DNA from 2 places in the Arsenicicoccus cauae genome. Region 1 is predicted to be linked to the other one. Evidence: predicted binding sites of a transcription regulator. Region 1 holds the regulator's gene; the other holds the start of a gene.
What was found. The regulator HrcA, encoded in region 1, represses chaperone genes, less so after heat shock. The targets are predictions, from matches to a motif close to TTNGCACTCGNNNNNNNCGAGTGCNAA.
Positions count from the first base shown of each region.

Region 1 (10,545 bases):
GGTGGGCCATGACCACGACCCCCGGGTGGTCCGCGCGGATCTGCCGTATGTCGTGCGGGGTGAAGCGCTCGTGCACCTCGCACGCGCCGGGGTGGGTGATGACCTCGACGCCGGTCTGGCGGGCGACGTTGCGGGCCAGGTGCTGGTCCGGGAGCATGATTACCCGGTCGGTGCCGAGGCTCTCGATCACCCGGGTCGCGTTGCCGGAGGTGCAGCAGATGTCGGACTCGGCCTTGACCGCCGCCGAGGTGTTGACATAGGTCACCACGGGGACGCCCGGGTGGGCGGCCCGCAGCGCCCGCACCTGGTCGGCGGTGATCGACTCGGCCAGCGAGCAGCCCGAGCGCAGGTCGGGGATCAGCACGGTGCGGGTGGGGTTGAGCAGCTTGGCCGTCTCGGCCATGAAGTGCACGCCCGCCACGACGATGACCTCGGCGTCGACCTCCTGCGCCTCGCGTGCGAGGGCCAACGAGTCCCCGGTGATGTCGGCGACCCCGCCGTAGATCTCGGGGGTCATGTAGTTGTGCGCGAGGACGACCGCGTCCCGCTCGGCCTTGAGCCGCCAGATCGCCTCCACATCGGGCGTCATCAGCGCCCACTCGGCGGGCAGCACGTGATGGCGGACCCGGTCGTAGAGCGCGGTGGTGTCGGGCAGGATCTGCGACACGATGACCCCTTGTGCTAGACGTGAGCAGAAGAAATTGCTGACGCTGAGCATAACGCATCCGGGGACAACCGAGTTGGCTGGCCACCCCCGGTGCGTGACCATGGAGCAGCGACCCCGTCGACGACGCTCCGGGGAGGCCCCCACCGCACGTCATACGACCGGAGACCCCGCATGCAGCCCCACGCCCCCGCCCAGGCGACACCCGCGCCCGACGTGGACCGCGCCCGCACCCGGACGATCCTCACCGTGCTCGTCCTCGCGACCTTCGTCGTGATCCTCAACGAGACGATCATGACCAACGCGATCCCGCGCCTCATGCGCGAGCTGGACGTCACCGCGTCCACCGCCCAGTGGCTGTCCACGGTCTTCATGCTGACCATGGCCGTGGTCATCCCCGTGTCCGGCTGGCTCATGGAGCGGCTCGCGACCCGGCGCACCTTCGGCCTCGCGATGACGCTGTTCTCGGTCGGCACGGCCGCCTGCCTGCTCGCCCCCACCTTCGGCGTGCTGGTCGGCGGCCGGGTCGTGCAGGCCTGCGGGACCGCGATCATGATGCCGCTGCTCATGACGACGCTGATGACCCTCGTCCCCGCCCACGGGCGCGGCAGGGTCATGGGCAATGTCACCCTCGTGATCTCGGTGGCGCCCGCGATGGGGCCGGCGGTCTCGGGGCTGCTGCTGCAGCTCGGCTCGTGGCGGCTGATCTTTGCCGCGGTGCTGCCGATCGCCGTCGGCGCGCTCGTCGTCGGGCTCCGCGCCCTCGTGGACGTCGCCGAGCCCGGGCACAGCGACCTGGACCTGGTCAGCCTCGCGCTGTCCGCCGTCGGTTTCGGGGGTCTCGTCTACGGGCTCAGCGGCCTCGGCGAGGGTGCGTCCCACGGCGCTGCGTCCTCGGGCCTGCCACCGTGGGGGTGCCTTCTCGTCGGGCTCGTCGCCATGGGCGCGTTCACCTGGCGGCAGCTCGTCCTGCAGCGCCACGGGACCCCGCTGCTCGACCTGCGCACCCTGTCCCACCGCACCTTCACCATCGGCCTGGTCCTGATGGTCCTGTGCTTCATGGGGCTCATGGGCACCGTGATCCTGCTCCCCATCTATCTCCAGGAGGTGCGCGGGCTGTCCTCGCTCACCACCGGCCTGCTGATGATCCCCGGGGGACTGGCCATGGGGCTGCTCGGCCCGCAGGTGGGCAAGGCCTACGACCGGTATGGCGCTCCCCGCCTCGTCGTCCCCGGCGCTGCCGGCCTCGTCGCGGGGCTGGTCATGCTGGCGCTGCTCGCACCGGTCCTGGCGCCCTGGGGCGTGCTGGCGCTGCACGTCCTGATCAGCGTGTCGCTGGCGCTCGTCTTCACCCCCGTGTTCACCGCCTCGCTCGGCGTGCTGCCGCCGCACCTGTACCCCCACGGCTCGGCGATCCTCGGGTCGCTGCAGCAGGTCGGGGCCGCGGCGGGCACGGCCACGACGGTGGCCGTCATGACCTCCGTGACGGCACGGGCGGCGGCCGGCGGCGCATCGGCGGCGGGCGCTCTGACGAGCGGGGTCCAGGGCGGCTTCGCGGTGGGAGCAGTGCTCGCCGTGCTGGCGCTCGGCGCCTCGACCCTGGTGCGCACCCCGCGGTCCTAGGACCGCGGGGCGTCACCGGGTGCGCAGGGCCGGCAGCTTGGTGCCCGCCACCTGACGCTCGTCGAGCACGGAGCGGCGGAACCGGTAGAGCCGCGCCGGGCGGCCGCCGGTGCCCGACGACACCGACCCCGTCTCCTCGACCAGGGCCTGCTGCTCCACGAGGCGGCGGAAGTTCTGCTTGTGCAGCGCCTGGCCCGCGAGCGCCTCGACGCACCCCTGCAGCTCACCGAGCGTGAACGCGGCCGGCATGAGCTCGAACACCACCGGGCGGTACTGGATCTTGGCGCGCAGCCGCGCGAGACCCGTCGCGAGGATGCGGCGGTGGTCGCCGATCATCGGCTCCCCGGGGACCAGGTCGTCGTCCGGCAGGCGCCAGGCCTCGCGGGCCTCGGGGACCAGACCGACCTCGTAGAGCAGCTCGTAGCGCTGCAGCGCCAGGTCGGGCAGCCACGCGTGCCCGCCGCGGCCGAAGGTCAGGTCGCAGCGGTGCCGCCGGGCCGTCCGGTCGGCGGGGGACCCGGCCGCGCCGACCCAGTGCGTCAGCTGCGGGGCGATCACCTCGTCGACCAGACGGGTGCCGCCGCGCTGGTCCTCCCAGGGGAGCAGGGCGTAGGCGTCGTGCCAGGCAGAGGCTCCCGGCTGGGCGGCCCGGGCCTGCTCCGGCGCGTCGTCCGTCGTCAGCCCGAGGTAGGAGATCGAGATCCGGCGGCCACGCGTGTCGTCCAGCCCGCGGTCGTGGTCGGCGAAGGTGTACAGCTGCTCGACATACCCGAGCTGTCGGCCCGTCTGCGAGGTGACCCAGGAGCGCAGGCCGGCCTGCAGGGACGGCTGGCCGGCCTCGAGGGGGCCGGCAGGGAGGGCCGGTATGCCGGGGGCGGGCGGGGGAGCCGTGAGGACGCGGGGACGCCCGGACAGGACCGCCACCACGACGGCGACCAGCTCGACGGCGAGCGGCTCCTGCTCCTCAGGCACGCACAACCTCCTGCTGGTCGTCCTCGAGGGGGACGGTGACGAAGTCGATCAGCTCCTCGACGCTGGCGAGCAGGGTCGGCTCCAGATCGGCGTACGTACGCACGGTACCGAGGATCTGCTTCCACGCGCGGGCGATGTCCGCCTGCGACCGGTGCGGCCAGCCGAGGTGGGCGCAGATCCCGTGCTTCCACGAGGTGCCACGGGGGATGACGGGCCACTGCTGCAGGCCGAGGCGCTCGGGACGCACCGACTGCCACACGTCGACGTACGGGTGGCCGAGGACCTTGACGAACCGCGAGTAGCCGGGGACCCGGCGCGCCTGCTCGACGATCCGGGCCTCCTTGGTGCCGGGCACGAGGTGGTCCACCAGCACGCCCATGCGGCGGTCACCGTCGGGGGCGAAGTCCTTGATGACCGCGGCCAGGTCGTCCACGCCGTCGAGCAGCTCCACGACCACGCCCTCGATGCGCAGGTCGTCGCCCCAGACCTTCTCCACCAGCTCGGCGTCGTGGCGGCCCTCGACGAAGAGGCGCGACCCGGTGGCCACGCGGGCGGGGGCCCCGGCGACGGCGACCGACCCCGAGGCGGTGCGCGAGGCGGCCTGGCGGGCCTCGGCCAGCCGGGCGTCGCTCCCGCTCGTGTCCGGGACGAGGGTGACCGGGCGGCCGTCGACCCAGAAGCCGGGGCCCAGCTCGAAGCCTCTTGTCCGCCCCTTGCGGTCCTCCAGGTGGACGACGTGGACGCCGCCGGCCTTCTCGACCCGGGCCACGGCGCCCACCCAGCCGGACTCGACGTCCTCGACGACCAGGCCGCGGGCGGCGGGGACCGCCTCCGAGCGCCCCCGGCGCGGGGCCTTCCAGTCGCCGGACAGGACGTCGGTTCCGTATCGGTCCACCACGGGGTCTCCTCGCTGCTGCGTCGCCGGACGGTGCTGAAGGCTAGCCGCAGGACCGGCGGAGTTCGTCGTGGCGCGCCACCCGGCGTAGAATTGGCACTCGGCATGCCTGAGTGCCAGCCGCCGGACGAGAGGAGGTCGACGATGAGCGACGGACGCCGCCTGCAGGTCCTGCGAGCCATCGTGCAGGACTACGTCGCGACCTCCGAGCCCGTCGGGTCCAAGGCGCTGCTCGACCGCCACCAGCTGGGCGTGAGCGCGGCGACGGTCCGCAACGACATGGCCGCGCTCGAGGAGGAGGGCCTGATCTGCGCCCCGCACACGAGCGCCGGGCGCATCCCCACCGACGCGGGCTACCGGCTCTTCGTCGACCAGCTGTCCGAGGTCAAGCCCCTGTCGGCCCCCGAGCGTGCGGCCATCGCCGAGTTCCTCGCCGGGTCGGTCGACCTCGACGACATCGTGGACCGCACGGTGCGGCTGCTCGCCAGCCTCACCCACCAGGTCGCGGTCATGCAGTACCCCTCGCTCACCCGCTCGTCCGTCCGCCACATCGAGCTCGTGCCCATCGGCGGGCCGCGCCTCATGGTCGTGCTCATCGTCACGACCGGCCGGGTCGAGCAGCGGGTCGTCGACGTGGGCCGCGACCTGGGCGATGCCGACGGCGAGCGCCTGGCCTTCGACCTGCGCGGGCGCCTCAACGCGCTGGCCGCGGGTCGGCCGTTCACCGAGGTTGCGCGGGCGCTCGCCGGGCTGTCCGAGGGTTTTGCCGTGGCTGACCGCGCGGCGGTCGAGGCCGTCACCACGGCCCTGGCCGAGCTCGTCGTCGAGGAGCGCGAGGAGCGGGTCGTGATCGCCGGCACCAGCAACCTCGCGCGCCGCTCGGGCGACTTCCCGACGTCGCTGCGCCCCGTGCTCGAGGCCCTTGAGGAGCACGTCGTGCTGCTCAGCCTCATCGACGCCATGCACGACGACCCCGCCCGCCCCGCCATGGACGCCTCCGACCTCGTCTCGGTGCGCATCGGCAGCGAGCTGTCCCACGCCGGCCTCGTGTCCACCTCCGTGGTCTCGACCGGCTATGGCGCCGGGCCGGACCTCGTGGCCGGGCTGGGGGTGCTCGGCCCGACGCGCATGGACTACCCCACGACGATGGCGGCCGTGCGGGCGGTCGCGGCATACGTCTCTCGGTCGCTCGGTGGCTAGCCACCGCCGGCCGGCGGTCAGCGACCCGACCGGCCCAGCCGACCCGACCGGCCCAGCCGACCCGACCGGCTCAGCCACCATCGTGACTACCGTGAACCAGGCCAACCACTCTGTCAGGCAAGGACTTTCGTGAACGACTACTACGCAGCCCTCGGGATCGACCGCAGCGCCGGCGCCGAAGAGATCAAGAAGGCCTACCGCAAGCTCGCCCGCAAGCTGCACCCGGACGTCAACCCCGGCCCGGAGGCCGAGGAGGAGTTCAAGCGGGTGTCGCAGGCCTATGACGTCCTCGGGGACCCGGCCAAGAAGCAGGCCTACGACATGGGCGCCGACCCCTATGCCAGCGCCGGGTCGGCGGGCTTCGGGCAGGGCTTCACGTTCAGCGACATCATGGACCAGTTCTTCGGCGCCGGCGCGGGGGCCGCGGGCGGTCGGGGCCCGCGCTCGCGCGTCCGCCGCGGCCAGGACGCCCTGGTGCGCGCCGACGTCGACCTGCGCACCGCGGTCTTCGGCGACACCCACGAGCTCACCCTCGACACGGCCGTGGAGTGCAGCACCTGCCACGGCGACGGGTGCCAGCCCGGCACCTCCCCCCAGACCTGCTCGGCCTGCCAGGGCCGCGGCGAGGTGCAGCAGGTCCAGCGCAGCTTCCTCGGCCAGATCATGACCTCCCGGCCCTGCGGCGTGTGCCAGGGCTACGGCACGGTGATCCCCAACCCCTGCTTCGAGTGCTCGGGGGAGGGCCGCGTGCGCACCCGCCGCTCCGTGTCCATCAAGGTTCCCGCCGGCGTCGACACCGGCACCCGCATCCAGCTGCGCGGCGAGGGCGAGGTCGGCCCCGGCGGCGGGCAGCCCGGCGACGTCTACGTCGAGGTGGTCGTGTCGCCCCACCCGACCTTCCAGCGCAACGGGGACGACCTGCACTGCACGCTCGACGTGCCGATGACGGCGGCGGCCCTCGGCTCGACGATCACCCTGGACACCTTCGACGGCGCCGCCGACGTGCACGTGCGGCGCGGGACGCAGTCCGCCGACACGGTCACCCTCGACGACCTCGGTGTCACCCACCTGCGCGGCGGCGGTCGAGGCGACCTCGTCGTGCACCTCAACGTCACCACGCCGACCCGTCTGGACTCGCGCCAGGAGGAGCTGCTGCGCGAGCTGGCCGAGCTGCGTGGCGAGGAGAACCCCGACGGGCACGCCACCTCGCTCGACAAGGGGCTGCTCGGCAAGCTCCGCGACGCCTTCCGCTGAGTCGATGACGGCGCCGCTGTTCCTCCTGCCGCCCGGCTCGCTGGCCGGCGTCACCCCAGGGGCATCCGTGCTCGTGGACGGGCCCGAGGGCCGGCACGCCGCCGGGTCCTTGCGCCTGCAGCGCGGCGAGGCCGTGCTGCTGTCCGACGGCAGCGGCGCCGAGGTGGCCGGGTCGGTGTCCACGGTCGCATCGGGGGAGATCACGGTGCGCGTCGAGACCGTATGCCGACCCGCCGCCCCCACGCCGCGCTTCGTGCTGGTGCAGGCGCTGGCCAAGGGCGACCGCGACGAGCAGGCGATCGAGTCGGCGACCGAGCTCGGCGTCGACGAGGTCGTCCCGTGGGGCGCCGCGCGGTCCATCGTGCAGTGGCGCGGCGACCGCGCGGCCAAGGCCCACCGCAAGTGGGAGCAGGTCGTGGCCGCCGCCGCCAAGCAGTCCCGCCGGCACCGCACGCCGTCGGTCGCCGAGCACGAGACGAGCCGGCAGCTCGCGGGGCGCCTGGCCTGCGCCTCGCTGGCGCTCGTGCTGCACGAGGACGCGACGACATCGGTCAACGACGTGGAGCTGCCCGGGTCCGGCGAGGTGGTGGTCGTGGTCGGCCCCGAGGGCGGGATCTCCGCCGAGGAGCTGGCGACGTTCGAGGAGGCCGGGGCGCGCGCCATACGGCTGGGCCCGCACGTCCTGCGGTCCTCCAGCGCCGGACCGGCGGCCCTGGCCGTGCTCCTCGCCCGCACCCGCTGGTGACCTACCGGGGGTAGGGGCATCGACCGGGCTTCGTTCGCCAGGCTGATGATCCGGCCCCCGGTAGGGGCATCGACCGGGCTTCGTTCGCCAGGCTGATGATCCGGCCCCCGGCAGGGGCAATCAGCGGACGGTGAAGGTGCGGGTGGCCCGGCCCAGGTCGCGCTGGCCATCCGCCGGGCTCGGCGCCCAGACCTGCAGCTGATAGCTGCCGGCACCAAGACGGCCGAGGTCGAGCCGCCAGGTGCCGCGCGTCGGGCAACCCACGGAGGCCGTGGTGTGGCCCGACCGCACGGCCTTGCCGGCGCGCGTGAGGGAGTAGGCCACCGTCCCCTCGAAGGCACACGCCTGGCCCGTGGCGACCACGGGCCCGGCCTTGAGCGCGGCCCCCGCCCCCGGCGAGTCGATCCAGACCGCGGCGAGCTCGCCGGTCTGGGCGACGCCGGAGGAGCGGGCATAGGTCTTGCTGGTGGGGAGCGGACCGAGCACGCGACCGTCGGGGGAGCGGAACCGCACGGGGAGGTTCTTGCCGGTCACGGCGGTCACCGTCCAGACGACGGAAGCCGTGCCGATCCGGGCCGTGGCGCCGTCGACGGCGCGGGTCGGACCGTCGAGGGTCACCTCGATCGTGCTCGCGCCCACGTGGACGTCGGTGACGGTGCGCTCGCCCCACACGTTGAGGTAGCCGCGCGACCCGGCCTCGCGCATCGCGACGTTGGCCGCGGTCTCGGCGCGCTGGGCGGTCGAGCCCGGCCGGGGCGTCGGCACGAACTCACGGAAGAGGCGCAGCCGCGGCGTCGGCGCACCGCCGCCCTCGCGGACCTGGGTGCCGTCCCGCCCGAGGAAGTAGACGGGCAGAGCCGCCCCCGACACCGACGCGACGGTGCGTGCGGCGACGTCGGGCCCGGCGGGCGTCGCGGCGCCGGCCGTGGTGGCGTCCACGGGCGCGGGGGACCCGGACTGCTCCGCGGCGGGGCCGGTCGAGCCGGCGGAGCTGGTCGTGCCGGCGGGCGGTGTGGTGGGAGAGGTCGTCGCGCCGGCAGAGCCATCGGTGGTGCCGCTCGTCGCGGCCGCGGGCGCGGTCGCCTGGGAGGTGGTGGTCTGCTGGGCGCACCCGGCGAGAGCGACGGCGGCCGAGGCGGCCACCGCCGCGGCCCGCAGGACCTGGCGGGACGTGGCGCTGGTGCTGGTGGTCACGTCGAGCTCCTTCGCTGACGACGACGATGTGCGTCACAGTGTCTCCCACCCGAGGGCTCGTGGACGCGGCGCCCCGCCGACGAGATCTCGCCGGGCCGGGCCGGAGGCGCCTGGCTAGGCTGCACGCATGACCCCACGTGACCCGGACTGCCTGTTCTGCAAGATCGTCGCCGGGGAGATCCCGGGCGAGGTCGTGCACGAGACCGAGACGACGCTGGCCTTCCGCGACATCCAGCCGCAGGCGCCGACGCACGTCCTCGTGGTCCCCAAGGCGCATCATCCCAACGCCGTCGCGACGGCCCAGGCGGACCCCTCGCTGCTGGTCGACGTCGTCCTCGCGGCGGGTCAGGTCGCCGAGCAGGAAGGGCTCGTCGAGCGCGGCTACCGCCTGGTGTCCAACACCGGTCAGGATGCGCAGCAGAGCGTCGACCACCTGCACCTGCACGTCGTGGGCGGCCGGGCGATGCAGTGGCCCCCCGGCTGACGGGGGACCGACGACAAGGGGGTATGTCGCACCCGGCACGTAGACTGGCGGGACGATGACACAGACCCCACCACCCGACACCCCGAGCCCTGGCGGCGGCCCCGCCGCGCACCATGCGATCGTCATACCGGCATCCGTCCCCATGATCTCCCTGCTGGGGCCGCACGACGAGCTCCTGCGCACGATGGAGCGCGCGTTCCCCCGGCTCGACATCCACGTCCGAGGCAACGAGTTCCGCCTCGACGGTCCCTCCAGCGACGCCGCGCTCGTGGAGGACCTGGTCGGCGAGCTCCTCGTGGTCGTCGAGTCCGGCGGGACGATCAACCGGGATGCGGTCGAGCGCTCGATCGCCATGCTGCGCAACCGTTCCGCAGAGCGGCCCGCCGACGTGCTGACGACCAACATCATCTCGGCGCGCGGGCGCACGATCCGGCCCAAGACACTGGGTCAGAAGCGCTACGTCGACGCCATCGACACGCACACCATCGTCTTCGGGATCGGCCCCGCCGGCACCGGCAAGACCTACCTCGCGATGGCCAAGGCCGTGGCCGCGCTGCAGGCCAAGGACATCACCCGGATCATCCTGACCCGGCCGGCCGTCGAGGCGGGGGAGAGGCTCGGCTTCCTGCCCGGCACCCTCACGGACAAGATCGACCCCTACCTGCGGCCGCTCTACGACGCGCTGCACGACATGCTCGACCCGGAGCAGATCCCGAGGCTGATGGCTGCGGGGACCATCGAGGTGGCACCGCTCGCCTACATGCGCGGCCGCACCCTCAACGACGCGTTCATCATCCTCGACGAGGCGCAGAACACCTCGCCCGAGCAGATGAAGATGTTCCTCACCCGTCTCGGGTTCGGGTCCCGCATCGTCGTCACCGGGGACGTGACCCAGGTCGACCTGCCCGGCGGCACCCAGTCCGGTCTGCGCGTGGTGCGCGACATCCTGTCCGACGTGGAGGACATCCACTTCGCCGAGCTCTCGGCCGCCGACGTGGTGCGCCACCGGCTGGTCGGCGAGATCGTCCAGGCCTACGGCGCCTGGGACGAGTCGCAGCAGTCGCAGCAACGGGGCGGCCCCGCCGGCGGCCGGACCACGCACCACCAGAGGGGACTGGCGCCGCGCCGATGAGCATCGACGTCCACAACGAGACCGACCACCGGGTCGACGTGCGCGAGCTCGTCGCGCTGTCGCGCTTCGTCTACTCCGCCATGCGGGTCCACCGCGGCGCCGACCTCGCCATCACGCTCGTGGACGAGGAGGCCATGGAGCGCCTGCACGTGCAGTGGATGGACCTCGAGGGCCCGACCGACGTCATGAGCTTCCCCATGGACGAGCTGCGCCCCGGACGGGAGGGGGCTCGCCTGCAGGAGGGGGTGCTGGGTGACATCGTGCTGTGCCCCTCCGTCGCCAAGAAGCAGGCCGCCGGGGCCGGGCACTCCTTCGAGGAGGAGCTGCTCCTGCTGACCACGCACGGCATCCTGCACCTGCTCGGCTACGACCACGCCGAGCC
Region 1 is NZ_CP171001.1:2,211,940-2,222,484, forward strand. Features, by position in the region: gene nadA (quinolinate synthase NadA) at 1-667, opposite strand, end outside; gene ACF3NS_RS10335 (DHA2 family efflux MFS transporter permease subunit) at 839-2,287, shown strand; gene ACF3NS_RS10340 (hypothetical protein) at 2,300-3,259, opposite strand; gene ACF3NS_RS10345 (DUF3097 domain-containing protein) at 3,252-4,157, opposite strand; gene hrcA (heat-inducible transcriptional repressor HrcA) at 4,299-5,354, shown strand; gene dnaJ (molecular chaperone DnaJ) at 5,484-6,608, shown strand; gene ACF3NS_RS10360 (16S rRNA (uracil(1498)-N(3))-methyltransferase) at 6,613-7,353, shown strand; gene ACF3NS_RS10365 (Gmad2 immunoglobulin-like domain-containing protein) at 7,474-8,547, opposite strand; gene ACF3NS_RS10370 (histidine triad nucleotide-binding protein) at 8,675-9,031, shown strand; gene ACF3NS_RS10375 (PhoH family protein) at 9,087-10,163, shown strand; gene ybeY (rRNA maturation RNase YbeY) at 10,160-10,545, shown strand, end outside.

Region 2 (10,545 bases), 530 kb from region 1:
CGCTTGCCGTCGCGGGAGTTCGCGATCAACCAGGCGTGGTTGACGTGCGTGATGCTCGCCGCCGACCTGGTCGCCTGGACCCGCCTGCTCGCCCTGCACGGTGACGCCGCTGGGTTGAGAGCATGTGAGCCAAAGGCCTTGCGGTACCGGCTGTGGCACGTCCCCGCACGCCTGACCAGAGGTCAACGACGACGACGGCTACGCCTGCCGACCTCCTGGCCCTGGACCACAGCGATCGTCGCCGTGTTCGCGAACATCGCAGCCATCCCCGACCCCGCCTGACCAAGCCGCCCACCCCACGACCCGAAAGACCATCGGAGAACCGCAGCCCGGCAGCGCCAGCCGGCACCCTGCCGCGCCCCGCACCGGAATCAGAGTCGAAGCCTCACCCGAGCACCAACTCAGGAACCCGGTGAAAGACCGGGGCTAGGGCAGACGAAGCGCACCCGTGCAGCCCGACGCGGTCGATCAACGTGTCCGGTCAGCACACCTACCCGCAGCGGGCCAGGCCGCGGCGCACCTTCAGCTCGACGACCCGCTGGGCCGCGCGGCGCACCAGCCCGGCGAACGCCCGGTCCCGTCGGCTCTCCGCCAGCAGGGCGCGTGACATCACCCTGCCGTCCCGGGCGATCCCGGTCACGGCGACGTCGCCGCCGGCCCGCACGAAGCGCACCGCGCGCTCCCCGGTGGGGATGTGCTGGATGGCCTCCGCCCCGCCCAGGTCGTCGGTGGCCACCACCCCGTCGTAGCCCAGCCGCTCGCGCAGGACCCCCGTCACCACCGGGCGAGAGAACGCCGCCTGGGTGGCCGGGTCGATGCGCCGGTAGCGCGCGGTCGACATCATCACGACGTCGGCCCCGGCGGCGATCCCGTCCGCGAACGGCTGCAGGTAGGCGTCGTCGGCGGTCGTCTGGGTGTCGTCGATGCCCGTGGCGGAGTGGTCCGTGTTGGCGCGGACGCGGCCCAGCCCGGGGAAGTGCTTGAGCGTCGCGCCGACACCGGCGGCGTGCAGCCCCGCGACGACGGCCGACACCGGCGTCGAGACCGCGCCGGGCTCCGTGGCGTACTGCCGGGACAGGCCGCCGATGGGGGCATTGGCCCGGCCGAGCTCGGGGGAGACGGTGTCGGCGACGGGGGCGAGGTTGAGGTTGACGCCCGCGGCGCGCAGCTCGCGCCCGGCGTCCGTCGCCAGGGCGCGCAGCTCGTCGGGCGGCAGCGCGGCCTGCTCCACCGCGGACGGCAGGCGCCGGAAACCCTCGCCCTTGAGCTGCTGGACCCGCCCGCCCTCCTGGTCGGCGGCGACGAGCAGGTCGAGCCCGTGGCCGGACTCGTCGGCGGCGCGCTGCAGGCGGCGGCTGACCTCGGCGACCTGGCCACGGTCGCGCCACCCGCCGATGAAGAAGGCGTTGCCGATCGACCGCTCCGCGATCGCTCGGCGCGCGTCGTCCTCGCGCCCGCGCGCGATCCCGACCATGACGAGCTGCCCCACCCGCTGCTCGGGGGTGAGTCCCTCGACGATGCGGGCGGAGCAGGAGCCCTCGGCCGTATGCCGGGAGCTGCCCGCGGCCGCGGTCGGCGTGGCGGAGACGTCGGGCGTGGCTGCCCCGGAGCCCGGCGAGGCCCCGCGGCGGGGGAACCCCGTGACGTCGAGGACGGGCGCGGTGGTGCGGGCCGTGGCGGTGCCGGTCGTGCTCGGCGGCGTCGGCTTGCCGGCGGGGGCACCGGGCTGTGCCTGGACCGAGGCGGGGGTCGAGGCGGGGGTCGAGGCAGGGGTCGAGCACCCGGCGGCCAGGGCGAGGGCCGCGGCGACGAGCAGAGCCCGCGCGGGGGTGGGGGCGAGGGTGGGGGCGGCGTGCGGGGACATCGGGCCCGACGCTACCCGGGCGCGGCCGTGCCCGCCCGGCGTGGCCGGGGGACCGGCATGATGGGGGCATGAGCCGCGTCTACGTCCTCGGGTCCGTCAACGTCGACCTCACCACCACGGTCCACCGGCTGCCCCGCCCCGGCGAGACGATCGTCGGCGGGTCCACCCGGCGCACGGCGGGCGGCAAGGGCGGCAACCAGGCGGTCGCGGCGGCGGCAGCGGGCGCGGAGGTCGTCATGGTCGCGGCCATCGGTGGGGACGAGGCGGGCGCGGCATACCGTGATCGCTTGCAGGACAGGAGGATCGACGTCTCGCACGTCCGCGTCGTCGAGGGCGAGCCGACGGGTCACGCGTTCATCACCGTGGACCTCGAGGGGGAGAACGTCATCGTCGTCAGCCCCGGCGCCAACGCCGAGCTGCTGCCGCACCACATGGGGGTCCTCGACACGATGGCGGCGGGCGACGTGCTGCTGGTCAGCCTGGAGGTGCCGATCGAGACGGTGACGGCGGCGGTGCAGCGGGTGTCGACGCGGGACATCCGCGTAGTGGTCAACGCCGCGCCCTACCACCACCTGCCCCTCGACGTCGTCGAGGCGGCGGACCCGCTCGTGGTCAACGAGCACGAGGCGCTGGAGCTGGCCGACGACGGGGCCTTCCCCGCGTCGCTGCTGGTGACCTTCGGCGCGGCGGGTGCGTCCTGGATGGGGGTGGAGCACCCGGCGACGCCGGTCCCGCCGGAGGAGGTCGTGGACACGACGGGTGCGGGCGACGCGTTCTGCGGGGCGCTGGCCGCCCACCTGGCGCTGGGGGCGACCCACGAGGACGCGGTGGCCGGGGCGCTGCGGGCCGGCGCCGACGCGGTGCGGCACCGGGGGGCTCAGCGCGACGCGCTGCTGTGAGCCGAGCCGCAGCCGTCAGACCGGGGTCACGTGCAGGGCGACCGGCCGGCCGGACTGGCGGGTGAGGACCAGGGTGGCGCGGCCGTCGCCGCGCAGCTTGAGGGAGCGCCGCAGGCGGTCCGGGTCGGCGTCGACGCCGCGCTTCTTGAGCGTGAGGTCGCCGATCGAGCGCTCGCGGCACCACGCCCGGATCGCCTTGTCCTGCAACGGGATCTCGTCGAGGATCCGGTAGGTCCGGGCCCACGGCACCCCCACCTGCCCGCCGTCCGGGGACCGCACGTAGCCCACCCCCTCGTCGAGCTCCGCGCCGCCGGTCAGGGCCTCCAGCGCCCCGACCAGCCCGGCGCGGATGACCGCGCGGTCGGGCTCGTGGAGCAGCTCGCCCCGGTCGCTCCCCGGCGCGGGGCCGTCGTCGGGCAGGTCGGCCTCGGTGACCACGTGCGCGGAGCCGAGGGTGGCGGCGTCGCCGTCCATCACCAGCGCGGTGCGGCCGGCCCACCGGGCCGCGTCGCCCCACCACAGCACGCACTCGACCACCTCGCCGCGCCACGAGACCCACTGCGCCTCGGCCCCGACGGGGCGGGCGGCGTGGGGGAAGGCGGGGGACAGCTTGGCCCCGGCCGCCCGCACCCGACCGGCCACCTCCTGCACGAGCTCCCAGGAGGGGGCGAGGTCGTCCAGGCGGAAGGTCCGGCGGGTCCGCCCGGTCGCGTCGGCCACCCCCGGCGTGCGGCGGGCCGGGTCGAGCCAGACGGCCGTATGCCGGCCCGCGCCCACCCCCTCGTCGGCCACCTCCTCGGCGCGGGCGCACCGCACCTGCGGGGCGGGCGTGCCGGCAGGCAGGGGGACCTGCGCGAGGTTGTGCCCGGCCAGCTCGGCGGTCACGGGGTCGGCGTCCACGGCGAGGACCTCGAGGCCGGCCTCGGCCATGGCGGCGGCGTCCAGCCCCAGGCCGCACCCCAGGTCGTGCACGGTGCGGATCCCGGCCGCCACCAGGCGCTCCGCGTGCTGCCGGGCGACCTGGGGGCGGGTGGCCTGCTCCAGGCCGTCGGGGGTGAGCAGGAGCCGGTCGACGGCGTCGCCGAGCTTGGCGCGTCCCCGCTGCCGCAACCGGCTCTGCGTCAGCACCGCCGCCACCAGCTCCGGGGAGTGGCCGTCGCGGCGCAGGGCGGTCGACGTCGCGAGCGAGCTGGCCTCGGCATACGGCCGGAGTCCCTCGAGCAGCGCGAGCCCCTCGGGGGAGGTGAGCGCGCGGGTGGTGGCGAGGTCCATGGGGGCCATCCTCCCCCACCGGCGGGACAGCCGCTGGCACTCGACTTGACCGAGTGCCAGCGGCTTCCTAGATTGTGAGTTAGCACTCTCGGTAGGCAAGTGCTAAGGGTCGACCCCCGCGACGGCGGCCCGACGCACGACGGCACCGGAGTCCATACATCTGTCCACTCTCGACATTCCCGAAGGGGAGGTCACCACAGTGTCGGTTTCCATCAAGCCGCTCGAGGACCGCATCGTCGTCAAGGCCGTCGAGGCCGAGCAGACCACCGCGTCCGGTCTCGTCATCCCGGACACGGCCAAGGAGAAGCCCCAGGAGGGCGAGGTCCTCGCCGTGGGCCCCGGCCGCATCGACGACAAGGGCAACCGCGTCCCCGTCGACGTCGCCGTCGGCGACAAGGTCATCTACTCCAAGTACGGCGGCACCGAGGTCAAGTACGGCGGCGAGGAGCTGCTCATCCTGAGCGCCCGCGACGTCCTCGCGATCGTCGGCTGACGCTCGCACGCACGCAGCACTGACTCTGGGAGCCCCGGCCCGAGCCTTCGCGGCTGGGGGCTGGGGCTCTCGTCATACCTCTCGACTGACAAGGAAGCTCATGGCCAAGACGCTGGAGTTCAACGACGACGCGCGCAAGTCCCTGGAGCGCGGCGTGGATGCCCTCGCCAACGCGGTGAAGGTCACGCTCGGCCCCAAGGGGCGCAACGTCGTGATCGACAAGAAGTGGGGCGCCCCCACCATCACCAACGACGGGGTGACCATCGCTCGCGAGATCGAGCTGGACGACCCCTACGAGAACCTCGGCGCTCAGCTCGCCAAGGAGGTCGCCACCAAGACCAACGACATCGCCGGTGACGGCACCACCACCGCGACCGTCCTCGCCCAGGCCATGGTCAAGGAGGGCCTGCGCAACGTCGCCGCGGGGGCCGCCCCGGCCGGGGTCAAGCGCGGCATGGACAAGGCCGTCGACGCCGTGTCCGAGCGCCTGCTCGCCAACGCCCGCGAGGTCTCCGGCAAGTCCGAGATCGCCGCCGTCGCCTCCCTCTCCGCGCAGAACGACGAGGTCGGCACGCAGATCGCCGAGGCCTTCGACAAGGTCGGCAAGGACGGCGTCATCACCGTCGAGGAGTCCTCCACCGCCAGCACCGAGCTGGAGTTCACCGAGGGCATGCAGTTCGACAAGGGCTACATCTCGCCGTACTTCGTCTCCGACCCGGAGCGCATGGAGGCCGTCCTCGAGGACGCCTACGTCCTGATCAACCAGGGCAAGGTCTCGGCGATCGCCGACATCCTGCCGCTGCTCGAGAAGGTCGTGCAGGCCGGCAAGCCGCTGCTGATCATCGCCGAGGACGTCGACGGCGAGGCGCTGTCCACCCTGGTGGTCAACAAGATCCGCGGCACCTTCAACGTCGTGGCCGTCAAGGCGCCGGGCTTCGGCGACCGCCGCAAGGCCATGCTCGCCGACATCGCCATCCTCACGGGCGGCCAGGTCGTCGCGGAGGAGGTCGGCCTCAAGCTCGACCAGGTCGGCCTCGACGTCCTCGGCCAGGCCCGCCGCGTCGTGGTGTCCAAGGACGACACGACGATCATCGACGGCTCGGGCGACGCCTCGGCTGTCGACGGTCGCGTGGCCGAGATCAAGGCCGAGATCGAGCGCACCGACTCCGACTGGGACCGCGAGAAGCTCCAGGAGCGCCTCGCCAAGCTCGCCGGCGGCGTCTGCGTCATCAAGGTCGGCGCCTACACCGAGGTGGAGCTGAAGGAGAAGAAGCACCGCATCGAGGACGCGATCTCCGCGACGCGCGCCGCGATCGAGGAGGGCATCGTCGCCGGTGGCGGCTCCGCCCTGGTCCACGCGGTCCGCGCGCTCGACGACCTCCAGCTGGAGGGCGACGAGCTGACCGGCGCCAACATCGTGCGCAAGGCCGCGGCCGAGCCGCTGCGCTGGATCGCCGAGAACGCCGGGCGCGAGGGCTACGTCGCCGTGTCCAAGGTCGGCGAGCTGGAGCCCGGCAACGGTCTGGACGCCGCGACCGGGGAGTACGTCGACCTGGTCGCCGCCGGGGTGATCGACCCCGTCAAGGTCACGCGTTCCGCGCTGCGCAACGCCGCGTCCATCGCCTCGATGGTCCTGACGACCGACACCCTCGTGGTCGAGAAGCCCGAGGAGGAGCCCGCCGCTCCCGCCGGTGGCCACGGTCACGGTCACGGCCACTGAGCCGAGCAGGACGGACGCCGCGAAGGCCGCCCACCCCGAGGGGGTGGGCGGCCTTCGCGCTGTAGGTGGTGCGGGGCGGCGGGATCTCCGCCGACGAGCAGGCGCCGGGGTCAGGCGATCGCGATCGTGGTGTAGTGCGACTCGCGCTCGTCCTCGGTCATGCCACCCCACACGCCGTAGGGCTCGCGGACCCGCAGGGCGTGCTCGCGGCACTGCTCGAGGACGGGGCAGGCGACGCACACTGCCTTGGCCGCGCCGTCGCGGTTGCGCCGGGCGGGACCACGCTCGCCCTCGGGGTGGAAGAACACGTCGGGGTTCTCCCGCCGACAGGAGCCCTGCAGCTGCCAGTCCCACTGATCGGCGACGGGTCCGGGGAGTCGGCTGATCTCGGCCATGTGTGCTCCTGTGCAGGGTTGCGCCGTCGATGACCGGACTGTCACGCAGGTCACACCATGCGAGCACTTCGCACAATGATCAAACGTATGACATACTCCCGAGTAACCCGGGGTGACCCGTGAGCCCTGACCAGCGACGCCGCGTGGTGGCGGGGGCTGCTGCTGCGAAAGACCGTACCTGCGTGATTGCACCTGCGACAAGGGGCATCACGGGTAATCCGGGTCGCCTTCTCGCTCCGTGGGCGACGGTGAAGCCCGACGCAAAAGACTCGACACACGATGTGCAAACCTGGCAACTCTGTGTCAATTTCGCGCCGGTCGGGTGGACTCGGGGTGACCGGCGGGTGGACGCGGGCTGACGGGGTGACCCTGGGGATCGTTGCACCTGGTTGACAGGTCGACGGGGGTCGGCGAGCGTGACGGCGGATCGGACGGCCCCGTGGCTGCGACGAGGATGGATATTGCACATGGCTGCTAGCACCGGCGCCTCGCGGCGTCCCAGCGGGTTCGAGAGCCTGACGGTGGCCGTGGTGGCCGAGATGGTGGGAGTCGCCCCGTCCACCCTGCGCACGTGGGCGCGACGCTACGGCCTCGAGCCGTCGGGCCACCGGTCCGGTCTGCACCGCCGCTACTCCGAGACCGACGTCGCGCGGTTGCGCTTCATGAGGACCCTCACCCAGTCCGGTCTCACGTCGCGGGACGCCGCGAGACGTGCCCTGGACGCGACCACCGAGGAGCTCGCCTCCACCGCCTCGCGCGTCCACCCGCCGGAGGGGGAGCCGGCCCTCGTCCCGGGACAGGCGGAGTCGTCCGCACTGCGGGGCGGCTACCTCGGCCGGGGGGCCCAGGGCAGCGAGGTGGCGGCGCCGGTCATGACCCTCCTTGGCACGTTGGGCAACGGCGACGCGCAGGGCAGCACGGCGCTGCTGCGCCTCGCCCAGCGGGACCTCGGGGCCGCCCGCACCTGGGACGAGCGGGTGCTGCCCGCCCGCAACGCCGCGTGGATGCTGGCCCCCGCCGCCCAGGGACGCGCCGACGCGATGCTCGCGTCCGCCACCGCCGGCGCGGTCGGCGACGTCCGGCTGCGCCGCAGCCCTCGCAACCTGCGGCCGGTGCATGTGGTGTCGCTGCCCGGGTTCGACGACCCCGCCGCCCGCCTCCTGCTGCGCGCCGCCCTGGCCGAGCGCTCCATCGCGGTCAGCGACCTCCCGCCGGACGGCTCGACGGCGTCCCCGGCCTCGTCGGCGTCCTCACCCCCGTCAGCGTCCTCACCCCCGTCGGCTCAGTCGGCTCGCGCCCTGGGGGACGGTCCCCTGGGCGGTGGCGGTGGCGGTGTCGGCGGCGTCGCGGGTGCGGGGGCGGTGGAGGGGGTTCTCGTCGTCTACGTCGGGGAGGGTGCGGTCGCTGCCCAGCTCGCCGGACGACTGCGCCAGTCCGGGCGCGCGGGTGAGCAGGTCTACTGGGGGGAGGGCTGGCTGCACTGGCCGGGCCAAGAGGCCACCATGGCCGACGTCGTGCGAGCCGTGGAGAGCAGGTGCTGCGCCCCGACGGGGTGACCTTGCTGAGGGTGATGACCGGTGCGCGCACGGCCAACGGCCGGGAGCATGCGGGGGATCAGGCGCCCCGGCGGCGGACCGGGTCCGCCCGGTCTCGGTAGGGTCTGTCCTCTTGGGGAGATTGCGACGGGTTCGATGATTTCCCTGCACCTGGATGCTTTGGTGAGCCAAGATAACTCTTGGTAGTTGAATTGACCCGACCGGAGGCCCGCATGACGACCGTGATGGTGTGCGACGACGCGCCACTCACCCGCGAGGTGATGATGCGCCGCATCGGCTCGCTGCCCGGCGTGACCCGGGTCTGCGGCGCGGCCTCCGGCGAGGAGCTCCTTGCGAAGTACGCCACCGAGCAGCCTGCGCTGACGCTCACGGACCTGCGGATGCCCGGCATGGGGGGTCTGGACGCCGTCAAGCGACTGCTGGCGCTGCGCCCTAACGCCCAGATCATGATGATGACGCTGGCCGAGGACATCGACGGCGTGGCTCGCGCCCTGGCCTACGGCGCCAAGGGCTACGTCATGAAGGACTCCACGCGCGAGGAGCTGGCCGTGGCCCTGGCGCCGTTCATCGGCGAGGCGATGCCGCGCTCAGGTGGTGCCGGACGTCCCGGCGTGGCGGCGACGCTCACCGCGCGCGAGCTCGAGGTCCTGCGGGGGATGAGCCAGGGGCACAGCAATGCCGAGATCGGCGCCGAGCTGTACCTCACGGAGGACACCATCAAGACCCATGCCCGACGGCTCTTTCGCAAGCTCGACGCCTCGGACCGTGCTCACGCCGTCGCCATCGCCTATCGCACCGGGCTGATCAGCTGACCTGACGCGCTTGGTGGCTCCGGCCGGGCCGGGCGGTTACTCTGGGGGAAGGTACGCCCGCGAGGCGGCCTTCGCCGTGTCCGCGACCCGCCCGACGAGGGGTTGGTCCCTCGCTCCCGAGGAGGTGTCGATGAGCGTCCCCGACCCCCGTGACCAGCGGCGCCTACACGTCTACGCGGGGGGTCCCGCCGCCCTCGGCCGTGGCGCCGGTGCGCACGCGGCCACGCAGGAGGTAACGTCCGGGGATCCGGGGCCGATGTCACCCACGGGGCCCGCAACGCGCTCGGCCGACGTCGTGTCGGCCGCAGCGCAGGGTGAGCCCGCCGCCCTGCAGGCGCTGCTCACCGACGTCCGACGCATCGCCTTCCGCTACTGCCGCGCCCGCCTCGGGGCCCTTCCCGCCGGTGTGCAGGCAGCCGATGATGCAGCTCAGGAGGTGTGTGTCGCCGTGCTCCAGTCGTTGCCCCGCTACGAGGACCGTGGCGCCCCCTTCGAGGCCTTCGTCTACGGCATCGCCTCCAACAAGGTCGCCGACGCGATGCGGTCCAGCCTGCGCGCCCCCGAGCCGACCGACGAGCTGCCCGACGAGGTCGACCTCGACGCCGGCCCGCTCGACACGGTGCTCGTCGCTGAGCGCTCGGCCGACACCTGGGCCCTGCTCGACCGTCTGGGCGAGACCCAGCGCGAGATCCTGACGCTGCGCATCGCGGTGGGCATGTCCGCCGAGGAGGTCGCGGCCTCCCTCGACATGACTCCCGGTGCCGTGCGGGTGGCCCAGCACCGCGCCCTGACCCGGCTGCGCTCCATCATGGGCGCCCCGGCCGAGGGGGAGGATCGCGGTGACCCGACGACCGGACGGCTCGCCTCAGCCCTCCCTGCGCCTCGTCCGCGACGACGACGAGCTGGTGCAGCGGATCGCCGACCGCGACCAGCTCCCCGAGCACGACGACCCGGTGCTGGACATGCTCCAGGGCTGGGCCGCCGACATCGACGAGGACCTTCCTGCGGACCTCGTCGACGACCTGCCCCGACCTCTGCCGTCCAGGCGCACGGTCCTCGTCACCCGCGCGGGGGTCGCGGCCGGCGTGGCCGCCGTCGTCCTGTCCGGCGTGACCGTGGCCGCCGCAGCGAGCGAGGGCGGGCTGGTGGGCTTCGTCAGCAAGGTCGAGCGCGGCGTCGAGAAGGGCGTGGCCGCGCCTCGGCCGGCGGACGCCGCGGTGCTCGCAACGGCCGACGTGACCAGCCAGGGTCCGGACGGCAGGTCGGTGCGCACGGCCCTGGCCCTCGCGTCCCAGCGCCTCGGGGCAGGGGACCGAGACGGAGCCGCCGCCGTCCTGAGCCTCGTCGAGGACCAGCTCCGTCGTGACCCCTCGCTGCTCGACGACGCCGACCAGGCCCTGCTCGCCACGGTGCGCCAGGACCTCACGGCGACCGACTCCCGCGGCGACCACCTGGTGCTCGCCGACCCGCCGAGCCCCGCCTCCACCTCGGCAGCGCGTCCCGGCATCCGCTCACCGGGGCGCCCCGACGGTGC
Region 2 is NZ_CP171001.1:1,679,067-1,689,611, forward strand. Features, by position in the region: gene ACF3NS_RS07920 (IS1380 family transposase) at 1-282, shown strand, start outside; gene ACF3NS_RS07925 (glycoside hydrolase family 3 N-terminal domain-containing protein) at 491-1,864, opposite strand; gene ACF3NS_RS07930 (ribokinase) at 1,933-2,763, shown strand; gene ACF3NS_RS07935 (methyltransferase domain-containing protein) at 2,779-4,035, opposite strand; gene groES (co-chaperone GroES) at 4,235-4,528, shown strand; gene groL (chaperonin GroEL) at 4,629-6,248, shown strand; gene ACF3NS_RS07950 (WhiB family transcriptional regulator) at 6,359-6,643, opposite strand; gene ACF3NS_RS07955 (MerR family transcriptional regulator) at 7,111-8,199, shown strand; gene ACF3NS_RS07960 (response regulator transcription factor) at 8,412-9,011, shown strand; partial or broken gene ACF3NS_RS07965 (sigma-70 family RNA polymerase sigma factor) at 9,268-9,762, shown strand; gene ACF3NS_RS07970 (hypothetical protein) at 9,851-10,545, shown strand, end outside.
Region 2: groES (co-chaperone GroES) is a predicted target of HrcA. The motif match lies at 4,069-4,095, and genes of this name have one in related genera.